DNA from 4 places in the Williamsia sp. Y712 genome. Region 1 is predicted to be linked to each of the others. Evidence: riboswitches for the same ligand, from Rfam matches in the RefSeq annotation. Region 1 holds a riboswitch; each other region holds the start of a gene.
What was found. Region 1 has a riboswitch for S-adenosylmethionine ahead of solA (N-methyl-L-tryptophan oxidase). Riboswitches for the same ligand answer to the same signal wherever they lie in the genome.
Positions count from the first base shown of each region.

Region 2: it holds a riboswitch for S-adenosylmethionine, as region 1 does, so the genes downstream of both, AC1D75_RS24185 (bifunctional o-acetylhomoserine/o-acetylserine sulfhydrylase) here and solA (N-methyl-L-tryptophan oxidase) in region 1, are expected to answer to the same signal.
Region 3: it holds a riboswitch for S-adenosylmethionine, as region 1 does, so the genes downstream of both, AC1D75_RS26740 (LLM class flavin-dependent oxidoreductase) here and solA (N-methyl-L-tryptophan oxidase) in region 1, are expected to answer to the same signal.
Region 4: it holds a riboswitch for S-adenosylmethionine, as region 1 does, so the genes downstream of both, AC1D75_RS06685 (aminotransferase class V-fold PLP-dependent enzyme) here and solA (N-methyl-L-tryptophan oxidase) in region 1, are expected to answer to the same signal.

Region 1 covers NZ_JCAIUN010000003.1:161,939-166,147, forward strand. Annotated here, with positions in the region: gene AC1D75_RS20015 (LLM class flavin-dependent oxidoreductase) at 1-480, opposite strand, end outside; gene AC1D75_RS20020 (glutathione S-transferase C-terminal domain-containing protein) at 489-1,391, opposite strand; gene solA (N-methyl-L-tryptophan oxidase) at 1,394-2,524, opposite strand; SAM riboswitch class IV at 2,771-2,888, opposite strand; SAM riboswitch class IV at 3,080-3,192, shown strand; gene AC1D75_RS20030 (aminotransferase class V-fold PLP-dependent enzyme) at 3,281-4,209, shown strand, end outside.
Region 2 covers NZ_JCAIUN010000004.1:214,311-218,519, forward strand. Annotated here, with positions in the region: gene AC1D75_RS24180 (cutinase family protein) at 1-1,286, opposite strand, end outside; SAM riboswitch class IV at 1,536-1,645, shown strand; gene AC1D75_RS24185 (bifunctional o-acetylhomoserine/o-acetylserine sulfhydrylase) at 1,702-3,018, shown strand; gene metX (homoserine O-acetyltransferase MetX) at 2,993-4,162, shown strand.
Region 3 covers NZ_JCAIUN010000004.1:761,600-765,808, forward strand. Annotated here, with positions in the region: gene AC1D75_RS26730 (hypothetical protein) at 1-80, opposite strand, end outside; gene AC1D75_RS26735 (LLM class flavin-dependent oxidoreductase) at 77-1,186, opposite strand; gene AC1D75_RS26740 (LLM class flavin-dependent oxidoreductase) at 1,271-2,338, opposite strand; SAM riboswitch class I at 2,371-2,465, opposite strand; gene AC1D75_RS26745 (MarR family winged helix-turn-helix transcriptional regulator) at 2,772-3,236, opposite strand; gene AC1D75_RS26750 (VOC family protein) at 3,372-3,884, shown strand; gene AC1D75_RS26755 (pirin family protein) at 3,929-4,209, shown strand, end outside.
Region 4 covers NZ_JCAIUN010000001.1:1,420,527-1,424,735, reverse strand. Annotated here, with positions in the region: gene alc (allantoicase) at 1-482, shown strand, start outside; gene AC1D75_RS06690 (hypothetical protein) at 530-1,033, opposite strand; gene AC1D75_RS06685 (aminotransferase class V-fold PLP-dependent enzyme) at 1,030-1,833, opposite strand; SAM riboswitch class IV at 1,864-1,979, opposite strand; gene AC1D75_RS06680 (DedA family protein) at 2,047-2,646, opposite strand; gene AC1D75_RS06675 (O-succinylhomoserine sulfhydrylase) at 2,731-3,939, opposite strand; gene AC1D75_RS06670 (rhodanese-like domain-containing protein) at 3,977-4,209, opposite strand, start outside.

The DNA of each region.
Region 1 (4,209 bases):
GTAGATCTTCGGCAGGAGTAGACCATTGGGTGTGTACGTGTCTTCGGTGTGGGCGCCGCCGCCGCGAGCCGACAGATAATTCTTTGCCGCGACTTCGGTCACCGATTCCGATCCCGTTGTCGTTTCCGGGGCGGGGCGAGATATGGATCGTCCGATACCGAGGTCGAGGCGACCCGGGTACAGGGTGTTGATCAGACCGAACTCCTCGACCGTCGCCAGCGGCGTCCGATGGCCGAATTGCACTCCGGCCGAACCCAACCGGATGGTCGAGGTGGACCCTGCGATCAGTGCGATCTCGATAGCGGGCGACGAACCGATGACCCCCGGATTCGTGTGGTGTTCGGCAAACCAGTAGCGGGCGTATCCGAATTGTTCGGCGCGCTGGACCAGGTCGATGGCGTTGCGTATTGCGGTGGTGTTGTCCGACCCGCTGGAACGGGGCAGAAGGTCGAGAACCGACAGGGGGATGGGCGGGGCCATGGGAACTCCTAGTGAGCTGCTGCGGACGACGTGATCGGCGACTGCCATTCACCGGCTACGGCGTCCGAACCCCCGAACGACGCGAAATCGGTGGTGGCGCGAAATGCGTCCAATGAGTACAGGTCTCGGGCATAGCGCCACAGATTCGGGAAGTCGGCAAGACGCCGGGTACCGGCCCTGGCCGCCGCAGCATCGTGCCGAACAAGCGTCACCCAGAGCCGGACGTCGGCCAGAGTCACGTTGTCGCCCAAGAGGTATCGACTCCCCGCGAGGCGGCTGTCGAGTTCTGAATATGCCTGATACACAGTGGTCGCGGCTTCCTGCGCGGCCGAACCGGTTCCGGTCGCCACGTGTGCGGTGCTGTTGACCGTAGCTCGCAACCAGGCTTCCAACTCGTCGATCTGCGGGCGCAGGTCCTCTGGGTAGAGGTCGAACTCGCCGGTGACCTGACGGCGATACTGCGTCGCGAGATCGGCGTCGAGCGTGTCGAACGTGTTGCTCACCACCTGCTTCGTCTCGCGATCCCACAGGGTGGGGACCGACACGTGGCCATCGAAGCCAGGTTCGGTGGCGTCGTAGGCATCGCGTAACAGGGTGAAGCCGTTCACCGGGTCGGGGCCGTGGGTTTCGCGGAATGCCCACCCGCGGGCATCGCGGGCACCGTCGACGTAGCTGACACTGATCGCATCGGTGAGGCGGGCCAGCTCGATGACCAGCGTGACCCGCTGAGCCCACGGGCAGAACCAGCCGGAATAGACGTGATAGCGATCAGAGACAGCCGGGTACGGCGTGGATCCGTCGCCGCTGATACGTCCGGCGAATCGATACACCGGTCGGGTGTCGTCCGGTTCGCGAGTGATCGTGTACTCGCCGTAAGTCTCGGTATCGGCTGGGCTGGCGAAGTTCGACATGGCTAGACAACCTTTTCTGCGGAGTGGGAACGGAATGAGAACAACTCGGGGGCATCTTTGTCGGCGGTGAGGTCGGCGAGGAGGCGGCCGATGGCGGGCACGAACTTGAAGCCGTGTCCGGAGAATCCGGCGGCGACCGCAACCGGACCGCGGCGGTCGATGACGAAGTTGGAGTCGGGCGTGGTCGCGTACGTGCAGCTGATCGGGGTCAGTTCGTCGGCATCGACGCCGGGCACCCAATGACGGACGTACTCCTGCAGGGCCTTGAGCTGCCGTGGTTCCGCCGTGAAATCGCGGTGGTCGGGGTCGACGACGGGTCCGGTTCCATGGAAGCCGACCTTGATGCCTTCGGCACCCGAAGACAAGCCGTACACACCACCGAATTCGGGCGCGTTCGGTCCGTCCGGGTCATGCAAGATCCCGAAGCTGGGCCATTCGGCGTCCTGGTCACGCGGTACGAAGTGTGCGGGTTGCTCTTGGGTGACGGTGATCTGTGGCAGCGCTGCGATGCCCGACAACAGCTTCGTCGCCCAGGCGCCTGCCGCCACCACCACACGTCGGGCCACGTACTCCTGGTCATCGGTGCGCACGGTGACCGAGTTCTCGTCTGTGACGTCGATCGAGATCACCTGCGATTCGTGTCGAACCTCTGCACCGAGAGCTGCTGCGCCGCGTTGTAGTGCGCTGACAGCGTTGTCTGCATGTAGTCGCCCGCTGTTGGGGTAGTACAACGCGCGGCCGTCGAATCTGATTCCGGGCCAGCGCTGCGAGGCCTCGTCGGGCTCGAGCCAATGATGGACGAGTCCGAGGTCGGCGAGGGTATCTGCGATCTGGGACAGGTACGGAGTCCATCCCTGATCGACGCCGCCGGTGACGGTGAGCAGTTGCGTCCCGGACTCGGCTTCGAGGTCGGCCCAGAGTCCTTCCGCTTCCCTCGCGAGCGCGACGTAGGTGCGCTCGGCGTAGGAGGTGCGGAAGATGCGGGAGGCGCCATGTGAGGCGCCGTTGGTGTGGCCGGGGGTGAATCGTTCGAGCAGCACGGTCTCGACACCCCGGCGCGCCAGTTGCCAGGCGGCGGCCGAACCTATCGCGCCACCACCGACAACCACGGTGTCGACCTTGACGGAACTCATATCGTGACCTCGATTCTGTTGTGTTCGGTGAGCCCCTCGATTGTTGGTATCGACGCCAACAGGGGCCCTGGTGTCCTCGCTTCGAGGATTGGTGAAAAACACTTCCGCAGTGCCGGTTTCGACGACCTGAAACATCTGAAACTGCTGCACATGCAATGGGCCCGGCAGATGCTCAGGATTCGACCGCGTGGTGCGTTGAACAAGGTCATCAAGCTCCCGGGAATCTCTTCGGGCTCGCTTGCGTGAAACCCGCGCTTGTCCCATGCCGGTGAAGGCTGGGACCGTGTCTTTCATCCAGGGCACCCCGCCGCGGTGGAGGGTTGCCGACCAGCAAGCTGGAACTTGGCGCTGATACTCGTTGACACAGGGCAGTTGTTGTCCACCAGGCGAATCCGGGCACCGTATGTGCGTGTCCGGGCCAGGGGATTTCAACTGTTGGACAGAACCATACGCACGCTGCTGCCCAAATCCGATGGATGCGCGGAGTTTCGATCGCCGAGAAGTTAAAGCACATGGGTATGGACGACGCCGAAGAAGTCTGTTAGCGTCGTCGTCGGTCACGAGTACCAGCGCATAGCCCCGGCTTGCTGGTCAGCAACCCTCCATCGCGGCGGGGTGCTCCGGGTGAAGACCTGGCCTGTTCGAACCCGAACAGGCAAGCGCGGACCTCCCACCGTCCGAGTTCCGAACTGCTCCATCGGCAGGTTCGAAACTTGGTGCGTGCGGGATCCCTGACACCGGAAGCTGGTGTGAGATATGAGCACTGCAACACTGAACCGAAACCTGAATGCTCTTGCAGCGATAGAGGGTTCGGACACCCAGGCCCCACTGAGGGATGGCTCGACCACGCGGTACGTCAACTTCGACTACGCGGCGAGTGCGCCGGCATTGTGCAGCGTGGTCGATGCGATAACGCGACTACTACCGACCTACTCGAGTGTGCACCGGGGCGCGGGCTACGCATCGCAGGTGACGACGCGGGCGTACGAGACCGCCCGAGCGCAGGTCGCTGACTTTGTCGGTGCCGGCGAGCAGCACTGCCTGATCTTCACGCGGAACACCACCGATTCGCTGAACCTCCTGGCTCGCTGCGTGCCGGGAAAAGTCGTCGTCCTCGATCTGGAACATCATTCAAATCTGTTGCCGTGGAGTGATGTTCACGTCGTCCGTGCTGCGAATACGCTGGCCGCGACGATCGTCCGTGTGGAGACCGCACTCAAAGAGACCGGTGCGGTGTTGCTGGCGGTCACCGGTGCGTCGAACGTCACCGGTGAGATCTTGCCGGTCAGTGAACTGGCAGATCTTGCGCACCGCAACGGTGCTCGGATCGCTGTCGACGGCGCGCAGTTGGTTCCGCACCGCAGGGTGGACATCACTGCCTGCGGCATCGACTACCTGGCATTCTCGGGACACAAGACCTACGCGCCCTTCGGGGCCGGAGTGCTTGTTGGACTGAGGGATTGGCTTGATGCCGCCGACCCGTATCTCGCCGGTGGTGGTGCGGTGCTCAACGTCACCGAGCAGGACGTGAAGTGGGCGCCCGCGCCCGCCCGTCATGAAGGTGGTTCGCCCAACGTCTTGGGTGCGGCTGCGCTCGCGGCGGCCTGCGTCGAAATCGAATCCCTTGGGGAGGCCGTTGTTTCCCATGAAACATCACTGACCGACCGGTTGCGCGATGGTCTGGC
Region 2 (4,209 bases), on a different contig from region 1:
TGCCTGCCCGGCACCGAAACGGCGGCGACAGGCGTCTGCACGTGATCGACGGTCGGCGCGGCGAGCACCTCGCCGGAATCGCCGGAATCGGCGATATCCGTGGTGCGATCGTCCAGGCCCGCCCCTCCCTCGGTGGTCGCACCGAATGCCGCAACCGCCATGGCTCGCACCGTCGGTGCCGCGATGAACCCGAGGTCCGGGTCGCGGTGGTCGAGGACGGCGTCGATCACCGCGATCCAGTCCCGAACGAAGTTCTCCGGATACCGGATGATGCTGACCGCGCTCCCGAAGATCGCGGCCCATGCAGTCGGATCACCGGACAGCGCGTCCCGGATCGCGTACAGATCGGTCAGATATGCGCCGTGCCCGAGCTGCGGCAGCGCAGGCAGCAATCCCATGATCGCGCGTGATATCGGCTGGATGACCGCCAGTTCGGCATAGGGAAAATCGAGGATCACCGGGCGCAGCAGGTTGGGTAACCCGACCTGTGCCAGCACGATGGTCAGTGATGGATCGGCGGCGATGAAGACCACATCGGCACCGTCGGACTCTTTGATGACAGTGACGCCGTCGGTACCGACGGATGCGCCTGGCCCGGCCGCCATGATCGGGCCGTAGTTCTGGTGTTTGACGAAGAAGCCCACCAGCGCATCCAGCGCCCCGATGGGATCTCGCCGCAGATCGGGTAGGTCACAGATCGCGTCGCCGTCGATACAGACCGAGTACACCGCAATGTCGCCGAAGTCGCCGTCGCGCGAACCGTCGAGTATCGCCCCCGGATACGCATTGATGAGGTTGACCTCGGCTCCGGCACCGGAGTTCGTGCCCCGTCGCCGTGGGTCGGAATAGAGCTCACCCGACACTCCGACCGAGGTCACGCCACCGGCCTTGCCCGCCGCGATGTCGGTCAGTACGTCACCGGAGATGCGGGCCCCCTGTGAATAACCGACGATGACAACCGGTTTGTCCTGGCAGTTGGCCTGATAGGTCGCCACGTCCCGGGCGAGCGCGGCCTTTCCGGTCTCGATATTCGCGTCGTAACTCTGCGCACCGAGTGGCCAGAAGGTCGCCGGGTAGTCGACCCGGTTGATCACGTAGCCCTGGTCGGTGTACCTGGTCTCCAGGCCCCGGGTGTGCAGGTGGTTCGGATCATCGGTGCCGGCCACCACGAACACTCCGCCGTCACCGCAGTCATACGGCGCTGACTCGGCGGCGAGCCCCGGAGCGCTCCCGAGGAAACCGAGCACCGGCAGCGCCGCCGCCGCAGCACCGGAGGCAAGCGCCACCGCGCGCCGATTGGTCCGTTTCGAAACAACACGACCACGCCTCGTCTGAACACCCACAGCAGCCCCAGTTGTTTCGAATTGCTAACTGCCTCAGGCAATTCAAGGCGATGCACTGAAGTTACGACAGGTATTGACAATGACCAATCGCGTGAACGTAGTACAGAGCGGACTACACGATGGCGAATCACAGAATCTCCCTGCGCTGAACGCTTTTTTGCACAGGAAGCGCGTGTTATATCCTTTTGGCCAGGTCCTGAGTGTCAGCGACAAGCCCCGGCTAGCTGACCGGCAACCCTCCAACCGCGGTGGGGTGCTCCGGGTGACGACCAGGTTGCGGTTCGCCGCGGCAAGCGCGGGGTCCGAAAGGTCGGACCCTCTAATTGGATGTCTAACGACCAAGAAAGAGAAGTCCTACATGTCTGACACCGACGTCAATCCGGCCGACAACTGGAGCTTTGAAACCAAGCAGGTCCATGTTGGCCAGAGCCCGGATTCGGCAACCTCCGCCCGTGCCCTGCCGATCTACCAGACAACGTCGTACACGTTCCGCGACACCGAGCACGCCGCCAACCTCTTCGGTCTGGCCGAGCCCGGCAACATCTACACCCGCATCATGAACCCCACCCAGGACGCCGTCGAGCAGCGCATCGCAGCCCTCGAAGGTGGCGTGGCGGCTCTGCTCGTCGCGTCGGGTCAGGCCGCCGAGACCTATTCGATCCTGAACATCGTCGAAAACGGCGGTCATGTGGTGTCGAGCCCCCGCCTCTACGGCGGCACGTACAACCTCTTCCACTACACGCTTCCCAAGCTCGGTATCCAGGTCAGTTTCGTTGATGACCCGGAAGACCTCGACAGCTGGCGCGCGGCCATCCAGCCCAACACCCGCGCCCTGTTCGGTGAGACCATCTCGAACCCGAACAACGAGATCCTCGACCTCCCCGGCATCTCCGCCGTTGCCCACGAGGCCGGCCTGCCACTGATCGTCGACAACACCGTCGCCACCCCGTACCTGATCAACCCGCTGGAGCACGGCGCCGACATCGTGGTGCATTCGGCCACGAAATACCTTGGTGGACATGGCACCGCGATCGGCGGCGTGATCGTCGACGGTGGCACCTTCGACTGGCGCGGCCAGCGTGACGGTGTGGACCTGTTCCCCGGATTCACCACCCCGGACCCGAGCTACCACGGTGCGATCTTCGCCGACCTCGGTGCTCCGGCCTACGCCCTCAAGGCCCGCGTGCAGTGGTTGCGCGATACCGGTGCCGCCATCTCGCCGTTCAACGCCTTCCTCATCGCCCAGGGCCTGGAAACCCTCAGCCTGCGGATCGAGCGCCACGTGTCGAACGCCCAGAAAGTGGCCAAGTACCTGGAGGAGCACCCGCAGGTGGAGTCAGTGGCATACGCCGGACTCGAATCCTCACGCTGGTACAAGCGAGGCCAGGAATTGGCCCCGCGTGGCCAGGGCGCGATCATCGGCTTCGAGATCGCCGGCGGCGTGGACGCAGGCAAGAGGTTCGTCGACGCACTGGTCCTGCACAGCCATGTCGCCAACATCGGTGATGTGCGCTCGCTGGTCATCCATCCCGCCTCGACCACCCACTCCCAGCTGATCGCCGAAGAGCAGCTGGCCGCAGGCGTGACCCCCGGACTGGTCCGGTTGGCTGTCGGCATCGAGAACATCGTCGACATCATCGCCGACCTCGATGCAGGCTTCGCTGCGGCCAAGTGAGGTGAGTATCGACCCGCACACGCCACCACGAACTCATCCGGACTGGGAATTCCTGCCTGATGGGCAGCTGACCAGTGTGTCGGTCGGCCCGATTTCGCTGGACAACGGCGGACAGATCGAGAATGTGACCCTGGCGTTTCAGCGCTGGGGCACACTCTCGCCCACCCGCGACAACGTTGTTCTGGCACTGCATGCCCTGACCGGCGACTCCCACGCAACCGGACCCGTCGGTCCCGATCAGCCCACCCCCGGTTGGTGGGATGGGCTGATCGGTCCGGGCGCCGCGGTCGACACCGACGAGTGGTGTGTCATCTCGGCAAATGTCCTCGGCGGATGCGGCGGTTCCACCGGCCCGGCATCACTGGATTCCGAAGGTCAGGTGTGGGGTTCACGTTTCCCCACCATCACCGTTCTCGATCAGGTCCGCGCCGAGGTCGCACTGCTCGACGCACTGCAGATCGATTCCGTCGCAGCCGTCATCGGCGGCTCGATGGGTGGCGCCCGCGCTCTGGAATGGGTCATCGGCTACCCGCAGCGAGTGCGGAGCGGCTTGATCCTGGCCGTCGGCGCTCGCGCATCAGCTGACCAAATCGGTACGCAGACAACACAGATCGCGGCAATCAAGGCCGATGCCAACTGGCAGAACGGCGACTATCACGGTAGTGGTCGAACACCCACGTCAGGTCTTGGCATTGCCCGCCGCATCGCGCACATGTACTACCGCAGCGAACCCGAACTCGACCAGAGGTTCGCCAATCTCCCTCAGGGACAAGAAGATCCGTTACACGGCGGCCGTTACGCGGTGCAGAGCTACCTCGAACACCAGGCCGACAAGCTTGTCCGCCGGTTTGATCCGGGTAGCTACGTGGTGCTGTCCGAGGTGCTCAACAACCACGACGTCGGACGCGGACGCGGTGGCGTCGAAGCCGCCCTGCGGAGCTGCCATGTACCCGTGGTGGTCGGTGGCATCGATTCCGACAGGCTCTATCCTCTGCGTCAGCAGATCGAGTTGGCCGAACTCATGCCCGGCTGCGTCGATGGATTGCACGTGGTGCATTCCGCCAACGGTCACGACGGATTCCTGACCGAATTCGACGCGATCTCAGACCTTCTCAAGAAGACTCTCGTCCTCGCGCGTGGCTGATACCTCCACCTGACCGGCTCGGCCCACGTGGCAGTCGGTCAGGTGCG
Region 3 (4,209 bases), on a different contig from region 1:
GTCAGCTCACTGATGAGGTTAAACCGTTGCGTCCCAATATCTTCAATAAAATCAGCTTGGTTTTGAACCAACTCGATCACGCCGCACCCTGGATGTTTCTGTCGCGCTTTGCGACTTCCTCACGAACGATCGGAATCACATACCGGCCGAAGTCGATCGCGTCGTCGAGCAGGTGGTAGCCACGGGCCGAGAGGATCTCGATCCCGAGGTCGTGGTATTCGAGCAGCGCGGCCGCCACCGTCTCCGGAGAACCGACCAGCGCATTGGAATTTCCGCCGCCCCCGGTTGCCTTGGACGTCGCCGTCCATCCCGCGGCTCCGAAACGGTCGACTGAATCAGCGATCTCGAGCAGACGCTGGGAACCGGCGTTCTGAGGCGATGTCAGGGAGAATCCGCGTGGGAACTGGGTGGCACCGGCCGCACGGGCATTGAGCTGACCGAGTATCGATTCCGCCTTCCGCCAGGCCAATTCGTCGGTCGGCGCGATGATCGGCCGGAACGCGACCTGTAGCCGCGGGCGATCCGCACGACCTGCAGCCTTCGCGGACGCGGTGATCGACGCGATCTGCTCGGCCGTGTTCTCGACGGGTTCACCCCACAGCGCATAGATGTCGGCCTCGGCGCCGCCGACCGCATAGGCCGCCGCCGACGACCCACCGAAGGAGATGTCGGGCCGAGGCTGCGCAACCGGGAAGACATCGGAGACGAAGTCGTTGAATCGGTAGTAGGTGCCGTCGTGGTCGAACGGTTCGCGACTGGTCCAGGCCTTCTTGACGACCTGGATGTACTCCCGGGTGCGTTCGTACCGTTGGTCTTTCGACAGGAAGTCACCCTCCCGCTGCTGTTCGGTGTCGTTGCCACCGGTGATGAAGTGCACCGTCACCCGGCCCCCGGAGATCTGGTCGAGTGTCGCGAAGGTCTTGGCGGCGAATGTCGGATACGAGACATTGGGACGGTGCGCCAGCAGGATCTCGATGCGTTCGAGGTTGCTCGCGATGTACGAAGCGGCCGCCGCGGGTTCAGGAGTACCGGCACCATAGGCGAACAGGATCCGGTCCCACCCGAAATCCTCGTGTGCACGAGCGAGTTTGAGCGTGTACTCCCGGTCGAACGAACCGGCGGTGGTACGAGGATGGATCTCGGTGCCGTCATTCGTGGCAGCGATCCCCAGGAACTCTACTGGCATGTTTGTCCTTTTCGACGAATTAGATGAAGCGGGCGAAGGTGCGCCTGCCGACATGCATCGACGGCGGGACCCGGGTCGAAGCGGTCATGACAGCACTTCCAACGCGGCGGGTGTGGAGATGGGGCGACTCGGGATCTCACGCCTGAGCACCGGGGCGATCTCGGACTGGAAGAGTTCGAGGGAATCGCGATGCTGGGAGTCGGTGAGGCCGCTGGCATCAGCGTGCAGATGCATGACCTCATGGCCGAATTTCTCGTGATACCGCAACACTTTGTCGATCACCTGCTGCGGGCTCCCGAGCAGCAGCGAGCTGCGTTCGATGGCGTCTTCGAGGGTCGGAAACACCAGCGGCAGACCGAATGACCCGAGTCTGGCCATGGTGGCATCGAAGATCGGGCGGTATGTGTTGATCGCATCCTGCGAGTTCTTGGTGGCGTAGTACCCGGCCGATCCCGCACCTACGAGGGCATCGGCCGGATCGTGCCCGTAAGCCGCCCACCGCGCTCGGTAGTAATCGATCAATTCCGCATAGGGTTCGATCGGGTTGGTGACATTGGCCGAGAACAACGGATCCCCGTAAAACGCTGCCAGATCCACTGATTCACGGCTGGTGGCGCTGCCGTGCCAGACGCGGATCTTTTTCTGCAGCGGACGGGGTAGCGCCTCCGCGTCGGTCAACGATGGTCGGTACTTGCCCGTCCAGGTGATGGTGTCGTCCTGCCACAACCGTCGGAAGAGTTCGTACCCTTCCCGGTTGCGCTCCCACTGGTCGGCCTCGGTGACGTGGAACAGCTTGGCCTGCGCGGCACCGTTGCCCTTGCCGATCATCAGTTGCAGTCGGCCACCGGAGAGGTTGTCGAGGGTCGAGTAGTCCTCGAAGGCCCGCACCGGATCGAGCAAACTGAGCGTTGTCACCGCGGTGAACAGTGCGATCGTCGAAGTCCGTGCGGCGATGTTACTGAGAACCACCGGTGGCGACGAGGAGATGAACGGCCTCTCGTGCCGCTCGCCGACCCCGAAGCCGTCGAAGCCCAATTCCTCTGCGAGAACCGCGTTGTCGATCACTTCTCGAAACCGCTGCGCCGGTGACACGGTCTCGCCGGACAACGGGTGAGGCGTGTGGGTGATCAGACTGATCAACAGAAACTTCACCCGGACTCCTGAACTGATGGCATGACACACAACCTTCATCGGTCCCGGCAGTAGCACCCGCACCCGCCGAGGCGGGGGGTTGCTGCGACGTCAGCGAGCCGGGTCTCTCAGTCGCTCTTGATGATCCTTGTGCACAGTAGGCCGGTGCCCATAACGCGTCAAACGATGAATCAACTTGCCCGACAGACGGTGTGAGTCACCTCGGTGCCGTGGCCAGGGATGCTCGGCTCCCCCGACGAACGGACCGATGGACCTTTCCGAAGCATTGCCGCAGCACAACAGCCTTCAGAGCGATCCGGCCTGCCCGCGGCGATCGCAGGCGTGCAGCACGACGCGTCACGATCACCCGCCGCGTACACGATTAGATTCAGCCGGGTTCAAACCCCCCGTCATCAACGATCGCGGGGCTGACGGTGTCGACTGAACGGGCCGCCTACTCGGGCGCCTGCAGTAGGTGCTCGCGGGTCTCGGCGAATGCTCGCCCCAACACGGCAACGTCGCTCGGACTGAGGAGGTCGAACATGTTTCGCCTCACCTCGGCGACATGTCCGGGGCTCGCCGACGTCAGCTTCTGCATCCCGGCGTCGGTCAATTCCGCCATCATGCCGCGTTTGTCGTCTTCGCATTCGACGCGACGCACCCATCCGGCGTCAACCAGACGACCGATCGCCCTGGTGGCGCCGCTTCTTGTGGTCGTGATCGCATCAGCCAGATCCCGCATGCGCAGTCGGCGTTGCGGCGCCTCGGACAGGATCACCAGCAATTCGAAGTCGGTGAACGACAAACCCGCATCCCGGGCCAGCTGCTGATCGAGTGTCCGCAGCAGCAACCGGGTGGCATCCAGGTATGCGCGCCATGCCTGCTGCTCGTCCTCACTGAGCCACTGTGTTGGTTCCACGGCTAGAGCATAACCAAAGTAGTTGACAAAGCAACCAGTTGCGGTACGCTACCGAAGTAGTTGACGACGCAACCATTTACCTATGGCAACTCGAAGCGCACACTGGATGAAGACCCCGCACCGAAAGGACCGGCCATGAGCACCGCCGACACCGACGAGAAGCGCCTGCAGGAATATGCGGGCAAGCGTGAGGCGATTCGCGCCAAACACCTGGTACCTGCCGAATCCCGGCCCGCCTCCTCGGCGCGCGGCCTGCACCACACCGCACTGGTCAGCAGCGACGTCGAACGGACCGTGCGCTTCTACCAGGATCTGCTCGAGTTCCCACTGACCGAACTCATCGAGAACCGCGACTACCCCGGATCGTCGCACTTCTTCTTCGACATCGGCAACGAAAACCTGTTGGCGTTCTTCGACTTTCCCGGCCTCGACGTCGGCCCGTACCAGGAAGTCCTCGGCGGGCTGCATCATGTCGCGATCAGCGTCGAGCCGCAGCGCTGGAAACACCTGCGCGACAAACTGATCGACGCAGGCGTCGAACTCATCGAACACAGCGAGGTGTCGCTGTACTTCCGCGACCCCGACGGGGCCCGCCTCGAACTCATCGCCGATCCCCTCGGCGAGATGTACGGCTCTCACGTTCTCTAGACCGGCTTTCTTGCGATAGCGCTCCATTCGAAAGGCCCCCACCGATGACCACAGCAACACCTCCCACCCGCTTCGACGTCCGTCGTGCCGACAGCCGCTTCACGACCAACGCCGGTTGGCTCGACTCCAAACATTCCTTCTCATTCGGCCCCCACTACGACCCGGCCAACACCCACCACGGTGTGCTGATGGTCAACAACGACGACATCGTCCTGCCCCGGCAAGGTTTCGACACCCATCCCCATCAGGACATGGAGATCGTCACCTGGGTTCTGCAGGGTTCCCTGGTCCACCAGGACTCCATGGGACACAACGGCGTGATCTA
Region 4 (4,209 bases), on a different contig from region 1:
CCTACGGACACTTTGACCTGGCCGCACTCGAGAACGGCGGCATGATCACCGCCTGTTCCAACATGTTCTATGGCTCCCCGAACAATCTCCTGATGCCCGGCCGGGCCCGCACGATGGGCGAAGGCTGGGAGACCTCGCGTCGACGGGACGACGGAAACGACTGGGTCCAGGTCAAATTGGCCGGTGAATCGACGATCGGACTCGCCGAACTCGACACCAGCTACTTCCTGGGAAATGCGCCGGGGTCGGCGACGATTCGTGGCCGAGACGGCGAAAACGGTGAGTGGTTCGACGTTTTGGGCCGATCGCCCCTGCAACCCGACACCCGTCACCGGTTCCTCATCGACGTCGATCGACCGATGACCGAGGCCCGCCTCGACATCTTCCCCGACGGCGGCATGGCAAGACTGCGGTTGTACGGCTCGCTGACCGAGGATGCTCGCGCACGGATCGTCGACCGCTGGGAAAACGGCGAGAGCTGATCGACCGTTCCCCTCACCACGCCTGACGGCAGGCGTGGTGGGCGGGATCAGGCTGCCGCAGCCCGCTCGAGCAGTCCGGGCAGCACCTGATCGGCGATGAGTTGCGCCGAGCCGGGCCGATCTCCTGTTCGTCCCTGGTCGAGGGGCCGCAGGATGACCGCATCGGCGACCTCGGCGGCGTAGACGTCGACAATCAGCGTCACGAGTCCGTTGGCGGTGCCGACATAGCGCACGGTGTCGCCGAATCGCGACTCCCCGAGCCGGAGGAGCTCGGCCCGAGCGGTGGCCGCATCTTCGGCGATCACCACGTCGATCTCCAACGCCACCAGCAGATCCGCGGGATCCTCGCCGAGGTCCTGCCATCCGGCGCGCAACGCAGCCCGCTCCTTGATGCCGCCCCGCAGGTCCGGCTGGCGGATCCGACGGACCGCCGAACTCCGCGCATCGGCCGGACGGCGCCCGCTCCAGGCGATCGGGTGGTCGTCACCGTCGATGGCAACCAGCAGTTCGGGACGCGTCCGTGGGGTGGCGGCGCGACTGGTTTCGGTCATGACTTCTCCTGCTCGAAAACATTCTCGGTGATTGAGTTCAGTTGCCGGGCAAGCTCATCGATGCTGGTGCCGGCACCCCAGCGGATGACTATGGGGTCGGGGTGGCCCGCAACGGTCAGCGAGGCGATTCCCACCCGGTCCCGGGCATCGGGCCACAACTGGAGCCGGCGGATACCTGGAATCCGAGCCACCTCGGCGTCGAGCCACTGCGACAATGCCTGCTCATGGCGACCGACCCACTCGTATCCGAGGTCGGCGAACGCGCTGGCCGGGGAATGACCGGGACTGATGGCGTCGGCACAGTCGGCGAGCCAGTCGCCGCGACCGACAACCACAGCCGGGCCCGCTACGGACCGGCCGGACAACACCAGGTAGTCGATTCCATGGCTGGTGAGGTTGACGGCCCGCCGGGTGACGAGCTCGCTACCGTCGATGAGCAGTCGCGCGCCGCGTCGATGCGCGATCGCGGCGAGTGGGGGCAGTGGCAGAACTTCGCCGGTGGCCTCGGCGATTGCGGGGACGATCAGGAGTGCGGCAGGCCGACGTTCGAGTTCACTATCCACCGCGGCAAGGGTGGTCCTCAGATCGACCTGCGCAGGCATCACACGGTGAGCACCGTCGGTGGTGGTGGCCGCGAGGTCGGCGTCCAGATCGAGTGTCAGGACGTCGCCGGGTGCTACACCGGCGACCAGTGCGACGGCCTCGGCGAGATCGGACGCGAACAGAACTCGATCGGTCGGGCGTGCCTTCACTAACCGGGCGATTTCTTCCCTGACATCACTGGTGGAGGAGCTTGTCACCCGCATCCCTTCGGATCAGGACTCCGCCGGAGTCCGCGCTTGCCGCCGTCCGAACAGACACCGGCCAGGTTGTCACCCGGAGCACCCCGCCGCGAATGGAGGGTTGCCGGCCAGCAAGCCGGGGCTTGACGCTGACACTCATCACCGATAACCACATTGCAGCGCATTTGATTTCCGTGTCAAATGTCGAACCTCTTTAACCCGGCGTGAATGTTATTCCGCGCTGGCAGAGGACTTTTGTGACCTACTCCGGTGTCGCCACCAGCGAAAGCCGAAGTAGGTGAGCATGAGCGCTCCGGCACCAACTGCCAGATAGAACATCAGCGTCGCCCCGACCGTCTCGCCCACCGCATATCCGACGATGCACACCGCGGTCACCCAGACGACCCCGCCGAACACGTTCGCGAGCAAGTATTGGCGCGTGGGCATCTTGCTCATCCCGGCCACAAACGGGGTGACCGTGCGGACATATCCAATCCAGCGCGCGCCGATCACGGTGGCGACCCCGCCGTGGCGGATGAGTTCCTCGGCCTTTTGCCAGCGTTCTTGCCCCACCCACCCACCGAAGCGGGTTTCGGTGATGCGGCCGCCCGATCTGCGGCCGATGGAATAGCCCGTCCAGTCACCGAGTACCGCCGCAACGCACGCACCGACTATCAGCCACACGATGTTGGTCTCGCCGACGGCGGCAGCCACGCCACCGGCGAGCAGGATCGTCTCACCAGGCATGATCAGGCCCAGGAGCGCGGCCGCCTCGCAGTAGATGACGATGAAGACCACGAGGTACACCGCCCACGGCGGCGTTGACTGCACGATCGAGATGACCCAATCCGCCAGGGAGTGAAAGATGCCACCCTCCTTCTCCGATGACGACCTCGGTGGAGTCGTGCGACTCCCCTACAGGGCCCTGTCCAGATCCTTCAACAAATCATCCACACCTTCTAATCCGACCGACAGCCTGACCAGCGAATCGGACAACCCGATCGCGGCCCGGCCCTCGGGTCCCATCGCGCGGTGGGTGGTGGTGGCCGGGTGCGTGATCAACGACTTCGAGTCCCCGAGATTGTTCGAGATGTCGACGATCTGCAGACCGTCGAGCAACTCGAACGCCCGCGCCTTTCCGGATGCCGCGCCCGTGTCGGCGAGTTCGAACGTCACCACGGTGCCACCACCCGACATCTGCTTTTTCGCCAGATCATGCTGCGGATGTGATTGCAGGAACGGATATCTCACCCGCGCCACCCGCGGATCGGCTTCCAGGAATTCGGCGATTCGCAGTGCCGCGGCAGTCGAATGGTCGACCCGCAACCGCATCGTCTCGAGTCCCTTGAGCAACGTCCAGGCGTTGAAGGGGCTCAGCGCCGGACCGGTGTGCCGCATCAGGGTCTGCACCGGACCGTCGATGTACTCCTTGCTCCCGAGCACGGCCCCACCCATCACCCGGCCCTGGCCGTCGATGTGTTTGGTGCCCGAATACACGATCACGTCGGCACCGAGCTCGAGGCCACTCTGCAGGAGTGGGGTCGCAAAGACGTTGTCCAGCACAACCTGTGCACCGGCGGCGTGGGCGAGTTCGCAGACACGCTCCACGTCGACCAGGGTCTGCATCGGGTTCGACGGGGTCTCGAAGAACACCGCGTCGGTCGGCTTCGACAGTGCCTGTTCCCACTGTTCGATGTCTTCGCCGTCGACAAAGACGGTTTCGATGCCCCAGCGGGGAAGGATCTCGTTGCACACGACAAAGCACGAACCGAACAGGCTGCGCGCCGCCACCAGCCGGTCCCCCGCCTTGAGCAGCGCACCGAGCGCCACAAAGACCGCCGCCATGCCACTGGCCGTGGCGAAACACGCCTCGGCACCCTCGAGCTGACGGAGCCGCTCCTGGAACATGGCCACGGTCGGGTTGCCGTAGCGGGAGTAGACGAATCGCTGGTCTTCACCGGTGAAAGCCCGCTCGGCCGCAGCTGCGGACGAATAGACGTACCCCGAGGTCAGGTACATGGCCTCGGAGGTCTCGTCGAAACCGGACCGCATGAGGCCTCCGCGCACAGCGAGGGTCTCGGGCGAAAGTCCCTCGGGCAGCTTGGCGTTCAACTCGTCCTCCATCGTGCGCAATATGTTGTCTTGAATCTTCTCGCCGGGGTCACGATTGTCGCCACGGGAGGCCGGTTGCCTTCCATCCGGCCGCACCGCGATGTCCGTCCGGATCGGTCGCACCCTCGAAACCGTCGAGGATGTTGTACGCCTTGGCCACCCCGTCGGCGGTCGCGGCCTCGGCTGCACCGATCGAACGCTGCCCGGACCGGCAGAGGAACACCACCTGCTGGTCGTCCTGGACACCGGCTTCACGCAGCTGCCCCACGAAATCGGCGTTGC